Regions from separate parts of the Streptomyces arenae genome, predicted to be linked through region 1. Evidence: riboswitches for the same ligand, from Rfam matches in the RefSeq annotation. Region 1 holds a riboswitch; the other holds the start of a gene.
The links. A riboswitch is a leader RNA that binds a small molecule or an ion and turns the genes downstream of it on or off. The one in region 1 is predicted to bind cobalamin.
Positions count from the first base shown of each region.

Region 2: it holds a riboswitch for cobalamin, as region 1 does, so the genes downstream of both, MB828_RS11980 (ribonucleoside-diphosphate reductase subunit alpha) here and MB828_RS05195 (ABC transporter substrate-binding protein) in region 1, are expected to answer to the same signal.

Region 1 is NZ_JAKQYH010000010.1:68,783-76,361, reverse strand. It holds gene MB828_RS05215 (BTAD domain-containing putative transcriptional regulator) at 1-258, shown strand, start outside; gene pgm (phosphoglucomutase (alpha-D-glucose-1,6-bisphosphate-dependent)) at 353-1,993, opposite strand; gene MB828_RS05205 (ABC transporter ATP-binding protein) at 2,134-2,913, opposite strand; gene MB828_RS05200 (FecCD family ABC transporter permease) at 2,910-3,923, opposite strand; gene MB828_RS05195 (ABC transporter substrate-binding protein) at 3,920-4,987, opposite strand; cobalamin riboswitch at 5,042-5,217, opposite strand; gene MB828_RS05190 (CbtA family protein) at 5,309-6,064, opposite strand; gene MB828_RS05185 (CbtB domain-containing protein) at 6,087-6,308, opposite strand; cobalamin riboswitch at 6,348-6,488, opposite strand; gene MB828_RS05180 (enoyl-CoA hydratase/isomerase family protein) at 6,658-7,579, opposite strand, start outside.
Region 2 is NZ_JAKQYH010000023.1:3,608-11,186, reverse strand. It holds gene MB828_RS11985 (ribonucleotide-diphosphate reductase subunit beta) at 1-16, opposite strand, end outside; gene MB828_RS11980 (ribonucleoside-diphosphate reductase subunit alpha) at 16-2,385, opposite strand; cobalamin riboswitch at 2,510-2,634, opposite strand; gene mctP (monocarboxylate uptake permease MctP) at 2,800-4,422, opposite strand; gene MB828_RS11970 (DUF3311 domain-containing protein) at 4,419-4,688, opposite strand; gene MB828_RS11965 (GntR family transcriptional regulator) at 4,812-5,576, opposite strand; gene MB828_RS11960 (extracellular solute-binding protein) at 5,936-7,222, shown strand; gene MB828_RS11955 (carbohydrate ABC transporter permease) at 7,396-7,579, shown strand, end outside.

The DNA of each region.
Region 1 (7,579 bases):
GCCCTCGTCGGGCACCTGGTCCCGCTGCGCGGGCAGCTCGCCGGGGCGGCGGGCGCGGCGTACGCGTGCCGGCCGCTCGCCCACGCCCTCGCCGATCTGCACCGGCTGCTCGGCGCGGACCGGGAGGCCGCCGAGGCCTATGCGCTGGCCGAACGCACCGCGCACGCCTGGGGTTCGGTCCACCTGGCCACGAGCGCCCGCCGGGCGGCGACGGACCTGACCGAGACCCGGTCACGCCGCCGCACCTTCGCGACCTGACCGGGCGGCGGTCGCCGGTCGGCGTCGCGGATGCGGGGAACGTGAAGGAGGGTCTGGCCGACGCTGTGCGCCGCCGCCCGGAGGACGGGAGGGGTCAGTCGCCGAGGGCCGCGTTCACCACCGCCTTGGCCTCCTCCTGGACCCGGGTGAGGTGGTCGGGGCCCTGGAAGGACTCGGCGTAGATCTTGTACACGTCCTCGGTGCCGGAGGGGCGGGCCGCGAACCAGGCGTTCTCCGTGGTCACCTTGATGCCGCCGATCGCGGCCCCGTTGCCCGGGGCCTCGGTGAGCACCGCGGTGACCGCCTCGCCCGCCAGGGTCGTGGCGGTGACCTGGGCCGGGGAGAGCTTGGCGAGCAGCGCCTTCTCCTCGCGGTTCGCGGGGGCGTCGATACGGGCGTAGGCGGGTTCGCCGAAGCGTGCGGTCAGGTCGGCGTAGTGCTCGGACGGCGTCCGGTCGGTGACGGCCGTGATCTCGGAGGCGAGCAGGGCGAGCAGGATGCCGTCCTTGTCGGTCGTCCACACCGAGCCGTCCCGGCGCAGGAAGGACGCGCCGGCCGACTCCTCGCCGCCGAACCCGATCGCGCCGCTGACCAGTCCGTCGACGAACCACTTGAAGCCGACGGGCACTTCGACGAGCCGGCGGCCGAGGTCGGCGGCGACCCGGTCGATCATCGAGGAGGAGACGAGCGTCTTGCCGATCCCGGCGTCCGCCGCCCACTGGTCGCGGTGGCGGTAGAGGTAGGAGATGGCGACGGCCAGGTAGTGGTTGGGGTTCATCAGGCCGGCGTCGCGGGTGACGATGCCGTGCCGGTCGGCGTCCGCGTCGTTGCCGGTGGCCACGCGGTACTCGTCGCGCTTCTCGATCAGCGAGGCCATCGCGTACGGCGACGAGCAGTCCATCCGGATCTTGCCGTCCCAGTCCAGGGTCATGAACCGCCAGGTGGGGTCGGTGTGGGGGTTGACCACGGTGAGGTCGAGCCCGTGCCGTTCGGCGATCCGGCCCCAGTAGGCGACGGAGGCCCCGCCGAGCGGGTCGGCGCCGATGCGCAGTTCGGACGCCCGGACCGCGTCGAGGTCGAGGACGCTGGGCAGGTCGTCGACGTAGACGCCCATGAAGTCGTACCGGGCGGTGGTGTCCGCGGCGAGCGCGCGCTCGTACGGGACGCGCCGCACGTCCTTCAGGCCGCCCGCGATGATCTCGTTGGCGCGGTCCTGGATCCAGGAGGTGGCGTCGGAGGCCGCGGGGCCGCCGCTCGGCGGGTTGTACTTGAAGCCGCCGTCGGCGGGCGGGTTGTGCGAGGGGGTGACGACGACGCCGTCCGCGAGACCGGTGGTCCGGCCCCGGTTGTGGGTGAGGATGGCGTGCGAGACGGCCGGGGTGGGCGTGTAGCCGTCGGCGCTGTCGATCAGGACGGTCACGCCGTTGGCGGCGAACACCTCGAGGGCGGTGACCTTGGCGGGTTCGGACAGGGCGTGGGTGTCGGCGCCCAGGAAGAGGGGGCCGTCGGTGCCCTGGCCGCTCCGGTACTCGCAGATGGCCTGGCTGGTGGCCGCGATGTGGTCCTCGTTGAACGCGGTCGCCAGCGACGATCCGCGGTGCCCCGAGGTGCCGAACGCCACCCGCTGGGCGGGGTCGGACGGGTCGGGGTGCAGCGCGTAGTAGGCCGTGACCAGCCGGGCCACGTCGACGAGGTCCTCCGGAGCCGCCGGCCGGCCCGCTCGCTCATGCGGCATGAGTCCATTCCTCCGCTGTCGTTGCTCGATCGATCACCTCCCATCTTTCCTTGTCAACGGGGGCGGACGCGAGTGCGGCACCGGCCGGTCGGCAAAGACACGGCCGGTTCACGGCCGGTTCACAGCGGCCGTGGCCGGCCTCACGGCCCGGTGCCGGGCCGCGTGCGCAGGAAGCGGATCACCGGGTGGCCGTGGCCGGCGCCGACCTCGGCGTGCACGCCGTAGACCTGTCGGATCAGGTCGGGGGTCAGTACCTCGCCTGGGGTGCCCTCGGCGACCGCCCGGCCCTCGCGCAGCACCAGCAGCCGGTCGCAGTACATGGCGGCCAGGTTGAGGTCGTGCAGGGCGACGACGGTCGTGACGGGCAGGCCGGCGACCAGCTCCATGAGGTCCAGCTGGTGCTGGATGTCGAGGTGGTTGGTCGGCTCGTCGAGGAGGAGTTCGCGGGGCTGCTGCGCGAGGGCGCGGGCGATCTGGGCGCGCTGGCGTTCGCCGCCGGAGAGGGTGTGCCAGGACTGCCCGGCCCGCTCGGTCAGGCCCGTGCGCTCCAGCGCCGCCGTCACGGCCTCGGTGTCGGCGGCCGTGGCCGTCGTCCAGGCGCGGCGGTGCGGGATGCGGCCGAGGGCGACGACATCACGCACGGTCAGTTCGGCCTGGGTGTGGGCGTGTTGTCCGACGGTGGCGATCCGGCGGGCGGTGGCGCGGCGGCCGGTCCCGGACAGCGGACGGCCGTCCAGGGTGACGACGCCGGAGGTGGGGGCGAGCACCCCGGCCAGGAGTCTGAGCAGGGTGGACTTGCCGGAGCCGTTGGGCCCGAGCAGTCCGACGGTCTCGCCCGGGGCGGGGGCGAGGGTGATGTCGTCGACGACGACCCGGCCGTCGGTGCGGCGCCGGACGCGGTCCGCGCGCAGGCCGGTCATGCCGTCCGCCGGCCGCGCAGCAGGACCGCCACGAAGGCCGGTACGCCGACGAGGGACGTCACCACGCCCACCGGGACCTCCTGGGGGTCGAGGACGGTACGGGCGGCGGTGTCCACCCACACCAGGAAGACGGCGCCGGCCAGCGCGGTGACCGGCAGCAGCCGGGCGTGCCCGGGGCCGGTGAGCCGGCGGGTGACGTGCGGCAGGACCAGGCCGACGAAGCCGATCGCGCCGGTGCAGCTGACCAGGGCGGCGGTGAGCAGCGCGGTCGTGGTGAGCAGGACGAGGCGGGTGCGGGCGACGCGCACGCCGAGGCCGGCGGCGGCCTCCTCCCCGAACGCGAAGGCGTCGAGGGTGCGGGCGTGCGCGAGGCAGACCAGGAGGGCCGCGGCCAGGGCCAGGGCGCAGGTCAGCACCTGCGTCCAGCCCGCCCCCGTCAGGGAGCCCAGCAGCCAGAACAGCACGCCCCGGGTGGTCTCGGCGTCCGCCGAGGTCAGCACGGTGAACGAGGTCAGGGCGGAGAACAGCTGCATGGCGGCCACCCCGCAGAGCACCACCCGGTCCATGCTGCCGCCGAGGCTGTGGCTGAGCACGAGGACCAGTGCGAAGGAGAGCAGCGCGCCGAGGAACGCGCCCGCCGGCAGCGACACCGCGCCGCCGCCCACGCCGAGCACCACCACGGCGACCGCGCCGGTCGAGGCGCCGGAGGAAACGCCGAGGACGAAGGGGTCCGCCAGGGGGTTGCGCAGCAGTGACTGCAACACGGCCCCGCAGAGCGCGAGTCCCGCCCCGCACACGGCGGCGAGCAGGGCGCGCGGCATCCGCAGGTCCCACACGATGCCGTCCCTGAGCGGTGCCAACCCGCTCTCGCCCAGGCCGAGATGGGACCCGACGGACGCCCACACGTCCCCCGTGGAGATGTCGGCGGGGCCGATGGTCACGGCCACGGCGATCGACCCGAGCACCGCGGCCACTCCCCCGCCCGTCAACAGCAGGGCGCGCACGCTCACTTGACGAGCCCGAAGGCGCGCAGCCCGGCGGCGACCCGCTCGATCCCGTCGACCGTGCGGATGGACGGGTTCATCGCCTGCCCGCTCAGCAGCACGTACCGCTTCTCGCGCACCGCGGCCAGGTTGCGGGTGGCGGGGTTGGTCTCCAGGAAACGGATCTTGGCCTTGGCCGTCTCCGCGGTCTGCTGCCTGCGGGTGAGGTCACCGAGGACGATGACGTCGGGGTCGCGGTCGGCGACGGTCTCCCAGTTGATCTGGGGCCACTCGTCATGGGTGTCGGCGAAGGCGTTCTCCGCGCCGACGGCACGGGTGATGGCGCCGGGCGCGCCGCAGCAGCCGGCCAGGTAGGGCGACTGGGAGTTGGCGAACCAGTACATGAGGGAGACACCGGAGGCGTGCAGCCCGGCGGTGGCCGTGCTGACCCGCTTCTTCAGCGAGGCGACCAGTTTCTCGCCGCGCGCTTCCACGCCGAACACGCGGGCCAGGTCGCGTATCTCGCCGTACACCGCGTCGAGGGTGAGGGGCCTGCGGCGCGATCCGTCTCCGCCGCTGTCGTTGTCCTTGCCCTCGGAGCAGTCGGCGGGTGAGACGTACGTCGGTACGCCGAGCTTCTCGAACTGCTCGCGGGTGGCGACGCCGCCGGTGCCGAGAGTGGCGACGAAGGAGGCGGTGACGAGGTCGGGTTCGGCGGCCAGGACCTTCTCGAAGGAGGGGTTGTCGTCGGCGAGGCGCGGCACGGACGCGTCGGCCTTCGCCAGGCTCTTCGGCACCGGGTCGGTCCAGGTGGCGGTGCCGGCCATGCGGTCGGCGAGGCCGAGCGAGAGCAGGATCTCGGTGCTGCCCTGGTTGAGGGAGACGGCCCGCCTCGGGGGCGACTTCAGGGTGACCCGGTGGCCGCAGTTGTCGACGGTGCGCGGATAGCCGTGGCCACTCGCCTGCTCCCGCCCGGCCTGGCCGGTGGAACCGCACGCGGTGAGCAGCAGGGAGGAGGTCATGAGCAGCGCGGGGGCGCGGAGGAACACGGGGGCGCGGAGCAGCGCGGGGGCGCGGAGGAACACGGGCATGCCTCGGGGGTCGGGGCTCGTACGCGGAGCCTGGCCTGCGGACGTCACTTCGCGCTCGGCGCGAAGGTGCCAGCAGGTCTTCGGACTCGGGTTCGTCCGGTCGGGGCGCCTTCCCGGTCTCCCAGTGGCGTCTTGCCCCGCCCGTCCCCCTCACCGCTGCGCGTCAGCTCCGGATTCGCACCGGATTCCCTGACCACGGATGTGGCACGACTGGCCCCACCAGGCTATTCCAACGCGGCGGGGGCAGCGGGGTCCCAAGACCCGACGGAGCACACGAGAGCCCCGGACGGGTCCGGCGGGCCCTCGTGTGCCGGAGGCCGGTCAGCGGGCGGCGGGGACGGTCCGTCCGGCGGCCGCGGCCTTCGCCGGTTTCGGGTTGAGCTGCCGCTCGGCCAACTCGCCGAACAGCAGGCCGAATCCGCCCCACAGCACCACCTGGATGGCGAGCGCCGAGAGCCGGAACCGCCACAGCAGGGTGGCCGGGAAGTCCTTCGGGACCTCGTTGACGGCCGGCAGGAACTGGTACGCCAGCCCGACGGCGACGCCGAACGCGGCCACCGCGAGCACGGTCGCCCACCAGGTGCCCAGACGCGGCCGGAGCCGCTTGCCGAGGAGGGTGGCGGCGACCGCCAGCAGCACGCTGAGCAGCATCATCAGGAAGTACAGCGTGGTGCGCTTGCCGATGGTGTCCGGGTCACCCACCGACGGCGGGTTGGCCGGGTACTTGAGGAACGGCACCACGTACACGGCGAGCAGCGCGCAGCCGGACAGCAGCAGCGCGGTCGGCCGTGGGCCGAACCGGCCGACCCGGCCCAGGGCGAAGCAGTAGGCGAGGGCCGCGATGCCGCCGAAGGACACCCCGTAGACCAGGACACCGGTGGCGAGGCCCGCGGTGGACTGGAGGGAGCGGGAGACGACCTCCATCTCGTGCTCGTGCGCGTGGGCGTCCTCGAAGCCGATCGCCTTGTCGACGTTCGGCTCACCGAGCAGGTAGGCCACGACCAGGGCGAGCACGCCGGCGGCGAGGCCGGCGAGCATGCCCCGCACCAGGAGGTTCCGGACTGTTGCGGAGTTCATGGGCTGGACGGCGTCCCTCGCGTCAGTGGCAGGGGAAGCCGAGCAGGTGGCGGGCGTCGTGCACCCACTCGTGGACGTCCGTGCCGCTGAACACGGAGGTGGCGCCCTGCTCGGCGCCGACGAAGTAGAGCAGGACGAGCATCAGGATGCCGAAGAAGACCGCCCACGGAGCTATCGCGGACAGCGGCAGCTTGGCGGGGACGACGGGGGTGGTTGCTGTCGGCTGGGCGACGGTCTGCGCCATGGCAGAACCTCCTCTGGGAGTTCGCGTCCCATCTCGGTGGTGCACACAGGACGACAGCCACGGGTCTGACTCACAAGGGCCCGGAGGCTCTTGCATACAGTGGCGCGACCGTGCCGGATTCCCACCGGCTTCCGTCTCGCTGTCGTCGATACCGGACAGACCGTACCGCGTGTCGGAGGACCGGCCAAGACCGCGTCACCTGGCGTGATCTTCCTCTCGCCGCTGGTGCACGGCCGGCGCCCGGCGAGTTCCGAGCCTGGCCGGGCCACGGAACGGCCCAGTCGAGGCCCGGAACGGCCCGGCCCGGCCGGGCCACGGCACGGCCCGGTCGAGGCCCGGTGAGGGTTCGTCAGGGTCGTGCGAGACCCAGTTCACGCTCGCCGAGCGGGGCGAAGTGCCGGTCGACGTCGGCGTCGGTGACCTCGGTGAGGGTGGCCGGGGACCAGTGCGGGGCGCGGTCCTTGTCGACGACCTGGGCACGGATGCCCTCCACCAGGTCAGGGGTGCTGAGGGCCGCGCAGGACACCCGGTACTCCTGGTCCAGCACCTGCTCCAGCGAGCCCAGTCGCCGGGCCCGGCGCACCGCCTCCAGGGTGACCTTCAGGGCCGTCGGCGACCTGCCGAGCAGGATCTCCGCCGTCTCCTTCGCCGCCGCGTCACCGTGGGCGGACAGCCGCCGGACGATCTCCTCGACGGTGTCGGCGGCGTAGCAGGCGTCGATCCAGGCGCGCTGGCCCCCCAGTTCGCCTTCGCCGCCGGGCACCGGCCCCGCCCAGCGGGCCAGCGCCTCGGCGACGGGCAGGCCGGCGAGGTCGGCGAGGAACGCCGGGACCGAGCCGGACGGCAGGTAGTGGTCGGCGAGTCCGCACAGGACGGCGTCGGCGGCGCCGATCTGGGCCCCGGTCAGGGCGAGATGGGTGCCGAGTTCGCCGGGGGCGCGGCCGAGCAGGAAGGTGCCGCCCACATCGGGGACGAAGCCGATGCCGGTCTCCGGCATGGCGATCCGGGAGCGCTCGGTGGCGATCCGGACGTCCCCGTGCGCGGAGATCCCCACCCCACCGCCCATGACGATGCCGTCCATGACGGCGACGTACGGCTTGGGGTAGCGGGCGATCCGGGCGTTGAGGTGGTACTCGTCGCGCCAGAACGCGGCCGCGGCGGAGCCGTCGCCGTACCGGGCGTCGTCGTGGACGGCGCGGATGTCGCCGCCGGCGCACAGGCCGCGCTCGCCCGCGCCGGTGATGACGACGGTCTCGACGGCCGGGTCGTGT
Region 2 (7,579 bases), on a different contig from region 1:
GGTTCTTGCTGGACATCACTGGCAGGCCTCGCAGGACTCGGGGTTCTCAAGGGAGCAGGCGACGGCGTCGGGATCGGCCGTCTGCTGCACGGGGATGGTGGCTTGGGCCTGCGCGGCGCGGGCGATACGGGTCGCCGGGCGCGAGCGCAGGTAGTACGTCGTCTTCAGCCCGGACTTCCAGGCGTACGCGTACATCGAGGAGAGCTTGCCGATGGTCGGCGTCTCCAGGAACAGGTTCAGGGACTGGGCCTGGTCCAGGTAGGGGGTGCGGGCCGCGGCCATGTCGATCAGTCCGCGCTGCGGGATCTCCCACGCCGTGCGGTAGAGCCGCCGTACGTCCTCCGGGATCCAGACGAAGTCCTGCACGGAGCCGTTCGCCTCGCGCAGCGCCTCCCGGGTCCGGGCGTCCCAGACGCCGAGCTCCTTGAGCTCCCGCACCAGGTACGAGTTGACCTGGAGGAACTCACCGGACAGCGTCTCCCGCTTGAAGAGGTTCGAGACCTGCGGCTCGATGCACTCGTAGACGCCGGCGATGGACGCGATGGTGGCGGTGGGCGCGATGGCGAGGAGCAGGCTGTTGCGCAGCCCGGAGGTGGCGATCCGTGCGCGCAGCGCCGCCCAGCGCTCCGGCCAGGTGAACTCGACGCCGTAGTGGTCGGGGTGCAGCACACCCCGTGCGGTACGGGTCTTCTCCCAGGCCGGCACGGGGCCGTTGCGCTCGGCGAGGCCGGCGGAGGCCTCGTACGCGGCGAGCATGATCCGCTCGGCGATCCGGGTGGAGAGGGCCTTGGCCTCGGGGGAGTCGAAGGGCAGCCGCAGCTTGAAGAAGACGTCCTGGAGGCCCATCGCGCCCAGGCCCACCGGCCGCCACCTGGCGTTGGAGCGGCCCGCCTGCTCGGTCGGGTAGAAGTTGATGTCGACGACCCGGTCCAGGAAGGTGACCGCGGTGCGGACGGTCTCGTCCAGCCGCTCCCAGTCGATGTCACCGGCCGTCGTGTCGACGAAGGCGCCGAGGTTCACCGAGCCGAGGTTGCAGACCGCCGTCTCACCGTCGTCCGTGACCTCCAGGATCTCCGTGCAGAGGTTGGAGGAGTGGACGACGTGACCGGGCGTGGCCGTCTGGTTGGCGGTGCGGTTGGCCGCGTCCTTGAAGGTCATCCAGCCGTTGCCGGTCTGTGCGAGGGTGCGCATCATCCGGCCGTACAGGTCACGGGCCGGGATGGTCCTGCGCGCGAGCCCGTCGGCCTCGGCCTTGCGGTAGGCGGCGTCGAACTCCGCGCCCCACAGGTCCACCAGCTCCGGCACGTCGGCGGGGGAGAACAGGGACCACGGCTCGTCGGCGTTCACCCGGCGCATGAACTCGTCCGGGATCCAGTGCGCGAGGTTGAGGTTGTGCGTACGGCGGGCGTCCTCGCCGGTGTTGTCGCGCAGCTCCAGGAACTCCTCGATGTCGGAGTGCCAGGTCTCCAGGTAGACCGCGGCCGCGCCCTTGCGCCGGCCGCCCTGGTTCACGGCGGCGACCGAGGCGTCCAGGGTCTTCAGGAACGGCACGATGCCGTTGGAGTGCCCGTTGGTGCCGCGGATCAGCGAACCGCGGCCGCGGATCCGGGAGTACGAGAGACCGATGCCGCCGGCGTGCTTCGAGAGCCGGGCGACCTGGTGGTAGCGGTCGTAGAGGGAGTCCAGCTCGTCCTTCGGGGAGTCGAGGAGGTAGCAGGACGACATCTGGGGGTGCCGGGTACCGGAGTTGAACAGGGTGGGGGAGGACGGGAGGTAGTCGAGGCGGCTCATCAGGCCGTAGAGCGCGGCGACCTCGTCCACCGCGCGGGCGGTGTCGTCCTCGGCGAGACCTGCGGCGACCCGGAGCATGAAGTGCTGGGGGGTCTCGACGACCTTGCGGGTGATCGGGTGCCGGAGCAGGTAGCGGCTGTGCAGGGTGCGCAGGCCGAAGTAGCCGAAGCGGTCGTCGGCGGCCGGGTCGACGAGCGCGTCCAGGCGCGCCGCGTGCAGCCGCGCGAACTCGGCGGTGCGGTCGGCGATGAGGCCCTCCCGGTGGCCCACGGCGACCGACTCGGTGAAGGACGTGACGCCCTGCGAGGCGGCCTCGGCGCGGATGGTGAGGGTGAGCAGGCGGGCAGCCAGCCGGGAGTAGGCGGGGTCCTCCGAGATCAGACCGGCGGCGGCCTCGGTGGCCAGCTCGCGCAACTCCGACTCGTCGGCCCGCGCGGACCGGCCGCGCAGCGCGGCGGCGGCGACCCGGCCGGGGTCGGCGTCGGGGAGGTCTCCGGTCAGCTCGGTCAGGATCCGCAGCAGGGCCGTTCCTGGACCGTCGGTCTCCGCGGCGGTCGTGGTCGCTGAAGCCGGATCGGCTGGCGCGATGGTCACGTGGGGCTCTCCCTCGCTCGGCACGGGGCCTGGCGGAGGGCAGCGGGCAGCGCGAGCGCGCGGGGGCGCGCGTCGAGACCCTGGCCCACTCCACGAGGCCCGGACGTCAGACGCCCTGACCGGGTGGCCGGGCGTGCTGTCGGCAGGTCCTCGGACTGACTCTCGTGCGCGGATGCGCACAAGTACACCGTTGCGGGACAGTTCCGGATTCGCACCGGATTCCCCTGCGGCGACAGCGAGCATGAGCATACATCTAGTGCCGGGCTGTCGTGTCACCCCCAGATGTTGTGTCGTGGAGGTGTCGGAGCGTCAGATTGTTCGTACGGTGAGATACGAAGAGCGGGCCGCCGAGGAGGGTACTCTCGGCGGCCCGCTGCGGGTCGTACGGGGTTGCTCGCGCAGTTCCCCGCGCCCCTAAAGGGGCGCTACGGCCGGGGGCAGTTCCACTTCGACGCCGGGGTCGCCCGCGTCGGCCGTGTAGTCCGCCGGGGTGGTCTCGTCGATGCCCTCGGGGGCCTTGAGGGCCTTGAGGGCGAAGGTCAGGACCACCGTCACCACCACGTTCAGCACGAACGCCGTGAGGCCGATGTAGCCGATCTCGCCGATGCCCGGGATCTCCTTGGCCGAGCCGCCGAAGTGCTTCTGGGTGGGCGAGGCCACCCCGTACGCCGCGGCCGTGCCGTAGACCATGCCGACCGCCCAGCCCGCGAGCAGCGCCCAGCGGTGGAACCAGCGGGTGAACAGGCCGCCCACCAGCGCCGGGAAGGTCTGAAGGATCCAGATGCCGCCCAGCAGCTGGAAGTTGATGGCGACCGTCTTGTCCATGGTGAGGACGAAGACCAGCGCGCCCACCTTCACCAGCAGGGACACCAGCTTGGAGACCTGGGCCTCCTGCTTCGGCGTGGCGTCCGGCTTGATGAAGTCCCGGTAGATGTTGCGGGTGAAGAGGTTCGCGGCCGCGATGGACATGATGGCCGCGGGGACCAGCGCGCCGATGCCGATCGCCGCGAAGGCGACGCCGGCGAACCAGTCCGGGAACATGTTCTCGAACAGCTGCGGGATCGCCAGCTGGCCGTTGGTGACCTTGACGCCGGCCGCGATCGCCATGAAGCCGAGCAGGGCCAGCAGACCGAGCATCAGCGAGTACAGCGGCAGGATCGTGGTGTTCCGGCGGATCACGTCACGGCTCCTGGAGGAGAGCGTCGCGGTGATCGAGTGCGGGTACATGAACAGCGCGAGCGCGGAGCCCAGCGCCAGCGTGGCGTACGTCCACTGGCCCGCCTCCGGGGGTGCCAGCGCGCCGCGCGGTTTGCCGGTCGCCGGGTTGGTCTGGGCGAACGCGTGGCCCGCCTTGGCGAAGACGTCGTCGAAGCCGCCCAGCTTGATCGGGATGTAGATGATCGCCACCGCGATGACGAGGTAGATCAGCCCGTCCTTCACGAACGCGATCAGAGCGGGCGCGCGCAGGCCCGAGGAGTAGGTGTAGGCCGCCAGCACGCCGAAGGCGATGAGCAACGGCAGGTCCTTCACGAACCAGTTGGTGCCGTCGCCGCCGCCGACGCCCATCACGTCGAGGACCGCCTGGATGCCGACGAGCTGGAGCGCGATGTAGGGCATCGTCGCCAGGATGCCGGTCAGCGCGACCGCGAGGGAGAGGCCCTTGGAGCCGAACCGGCCGCGTACGAAGTCCGAGGTCGTCACGTAGCCGTGCTTGTGGGAGACCGACCACAGGCGGGGCAGGAACGTGAAGATCAGCGGGTAGACCAGGATCGTGTACGGCACGGCGAAGAAACCGGCCGCGCCCGCCGCGTAGATCGCCGCGGGTACGGCGACGAACGTGTACGCCGTGTAGAGGTCGCCGCCGAGCAGGAACCAGGTCACCCAGGTCCCGAACGACCGGCCGCCCAGGCCCCATTCGTCGAGGCTGTGCTCGTTCTCGGCCTTGCGCCAGCGCGCGGCCAGGAATCCCATGACCGTGACGGCCAGGAAGAAGAAGATGAAGACGCCGAGCGCGACGCCGTTCACGCCGTCCTTCACCGCTGCGCACCCCCGCTCGTGTGGTCGGCCTTGCGGGCGCGCTGGTCACGCTGCCACAGCTGGTACGCGGTCATGGTGAGCGCGGTGGAGATCAGCACCCACAGCATCTGGTACCAGTAGAAGAACGGGATCCCGATGAACGTCGGGTCCGTCCTGGCGTAGGAGCCCACCCACAGCATCGCCACGAAGGGCGCGACGAGGCAGACGGCGATGACGACGCGTATGGGCGTCACCACCGACTGCCTCACTTCAGGTACATCCGACATACCGCGGCTCCGTCCCCTCACCGATCGCCTGTGTAATGCGCAGGCAATCTAGGTCACGGCGTCACCGCAGCGGAAGTGGCAGTCGGGCTCTCGGTATGTCGATTCCGTGAAGGACGGTCCGCGTCAGTCCTGCGGGCGCTTGAGGCGGGCGACGAACTTGTAGCGGTCGCCGCGGTAGACGGAGCGCACCCACTCCACCGGCTGGCCGTCGCGGTCCAGGGAGTGGCGGGAGAGCATCAGCATCGGCAGGCCCACGTCGGTGCCGAGCAGGCCGGCCTCGCGGGGGGTCGCCAGCGAGGTCTCGATGGTCTCCTCGGCCTCCGCGAGATGGACGTCGTACACCTCCGCGAGGGCGGTGTACAGGGACGTGTACTTGACGAGGGAGCGGCGCAGCGCCGGGAAGCGCTTGGCACTCAGGTGGGTGGTCTCTATGGCCATGGGCTCGCCGTTGGCCATGCGCAGCCGCTCGATGCGCAGCACCCGGCCGCCTGCGCTTATGTCGAGCAGGCCGGCCAGCCGGTCGTCGGCGGTGATGTAACCGATGTCCAGCAGCTGGGACGTCGGTTCCAGGCCCTGGGCGCGCATGTCCTCGGTGTACGAGGTGAGCTGGAGCGCCTGGGACACCTTCGGCTTGGCGACGAAGGTGCCCTTGCCCTGGATGCGTTCCAGGCGGCCCTCGACGACCAGTTCCTGGAGGGCCTGGCGGACGGTGGTGCGGGAGGTGTCGAACTCCGCGGCCAGGGTGCGCTCGGGCGGGACCGGGGTGCCGGGGGCCTGGGTCTCGGTGATCTCGAGGAGGTGCTTCTTCAGGCGGTAGTACTTGGGCACGCGCGCGGTACGGACGGCTGTCCCGCTCTCGTTCTCCGCACTGCTGACGTCGGTGCTCATGCTCCGCCTTCCCGGCTCCTGATGCGGCTCGCCTCGTGGCACGGCAGCGTACCGGGATTCGCCCTGCACGCTGCGTGATCCCCTCTGTATACCGTCGCGGGCCCTTCTGGTCTAGTCCACCACGTTAGTGGTCTACCGGAATTGTCGCGTCCGGGCGCCGGGTTTTCGAGGGCTTCTTACTTAAAGGTTCTTGCATATGTAGGTCGCATAACGGCTGGTCGGAGCCTATTCGACCACCCTTGACAGGCCTGGTGGTCTGGGCCAAGCTTCCCGCACTGGTCTACACCATTGGTCCAGGTCCCGGCCCAACGCTCGTGCGGGGAGGCAGGGGGGTTTGTGGCATCCCTGAGGAGGGTGGCGTGAAGCGCAAGCTGATAGCCGCGATTGGTATCGCGGGCATGGTCTTCTCCGTCGCGGCGTGTGGCAGTGACAACAAGGACGACAACAAGTCCCAGGGCTCGGACGCCAAGGAGCTGACCGTCTGGCTCACGGTGGACGCGCAGAACAACTGGCCCGACCTGGTGAAGGCCGCCGACGCCGCCGTGCAGAAGAAGCACCCCGGCATCAAGATCAAGCACGAGTACTACGGCTGGCCGGACAAGAACACCAAGCTGGACGCCGTCCTCGCCACGGACAAGGCCCCCGACGTGGTCGAGATGGGCAACACCGAGATGCTCGGCTACATGGTGAAGGGTGCCTTCGCCCCCGTCGACGCCACCCAGTTCACGAGCTCCGACCAGTGGCTCGACGGCCTCAAGGCCTCGGTCACCTACGACGGCAAGACCTACGGCGTGCCCTACTACGCCGGTGGCCGCGTCGCCAACTGGCGCAAGGACATCGCCGCCTCGGCCGGCATCAAGACCACCCCGAAGACCTACACCGAGCTGACCGCCGACCTGGACAAGATCCAGAAGAAGGAAGGCGACAAGTTCAGCGCCTGGTACCAGCCGACCCGCGACTGGTACGCGGCCATGTCCTTCGTCTACGACGCCGGCGGCTCCATCGCCGCGGAGTCCGGCGGCCAGTGGAAGGGCAACCTCTCCTCGCCGGAGTCCATCAAGGGCCTCACCGAGTTCAAGAACGTCATCGACAAGTACATGCACGGTGACAAGACCAAGGACGAGTCCGACCGGTACATCGTCTACGGCCAGGGCAAGTCGGCGATGATCTTCGGTGCCGCCTGGGAGGGCGCGACGGCGGCCGACCCGAAGAACGACAAGACCGGCGGCAAGCTGAAGGACAACCTCGTCAACTTCGTGATGCCCGGCCCGTCCGGCAAGAACATGCCGGTCTTCCTGGGCGGCTCCGACCTCGCCATCCCGGTGAAGTCCAAGGCGCAGGCCGTCGCCGCCGAGTGGATCAACGCGTTCACCGGTCCCTCCGGCCAGAAGGGCCTGATGGCCAAGGGCAACCTGCCCAACAACAAGACCGACCTCGCGACGCTGAAGAACGACCCGGCGACCGCGGTGCCGGCCACCGCGGCCGAGTCCAACTGGTTCGTGCCGATGGCGCCGGGCTGGGGCCAGGTCGAGAAGGCCCAGGTGCTGCAGACCATGCTGCAGAACATCGGCACCGGCAAGCAGACGGTGGAGGCGGCCGCCAAGACCGCGGACGCCGCGATCGACAAGGTCATCAACACCAAGTAGGTGACCGCGGCCGGGCCTGGGGCACGGGGGGCAGGTCCGGCCGGTGGGTGATCTCAGGAAGTGCCACGACGGATCGGTGGGTTGGTGCCGGTTCGTCGTGGCTGGTCGCGCAGTTCCCCGCGCCCCTGAAGGGGCGCTTACTGCCGCCTTTCTTTGAACTGCTTAGGAGCGCGATGAGTGCCGTAGACACGACCACACCCGCCAAGGTGCCGGCACCCCCACCGGAGTCCCCGAAGAGACCGGGAGCGAACCGGCGTTCCGGCGGGCCCGCCGTCCCCTGGCTGCTGCTCGCGCCCTGCCTGGCGATCCTCGCGCTCGTCCTCGGCTACCCCTTCTACCGGCTGGTCACCCTCTCCT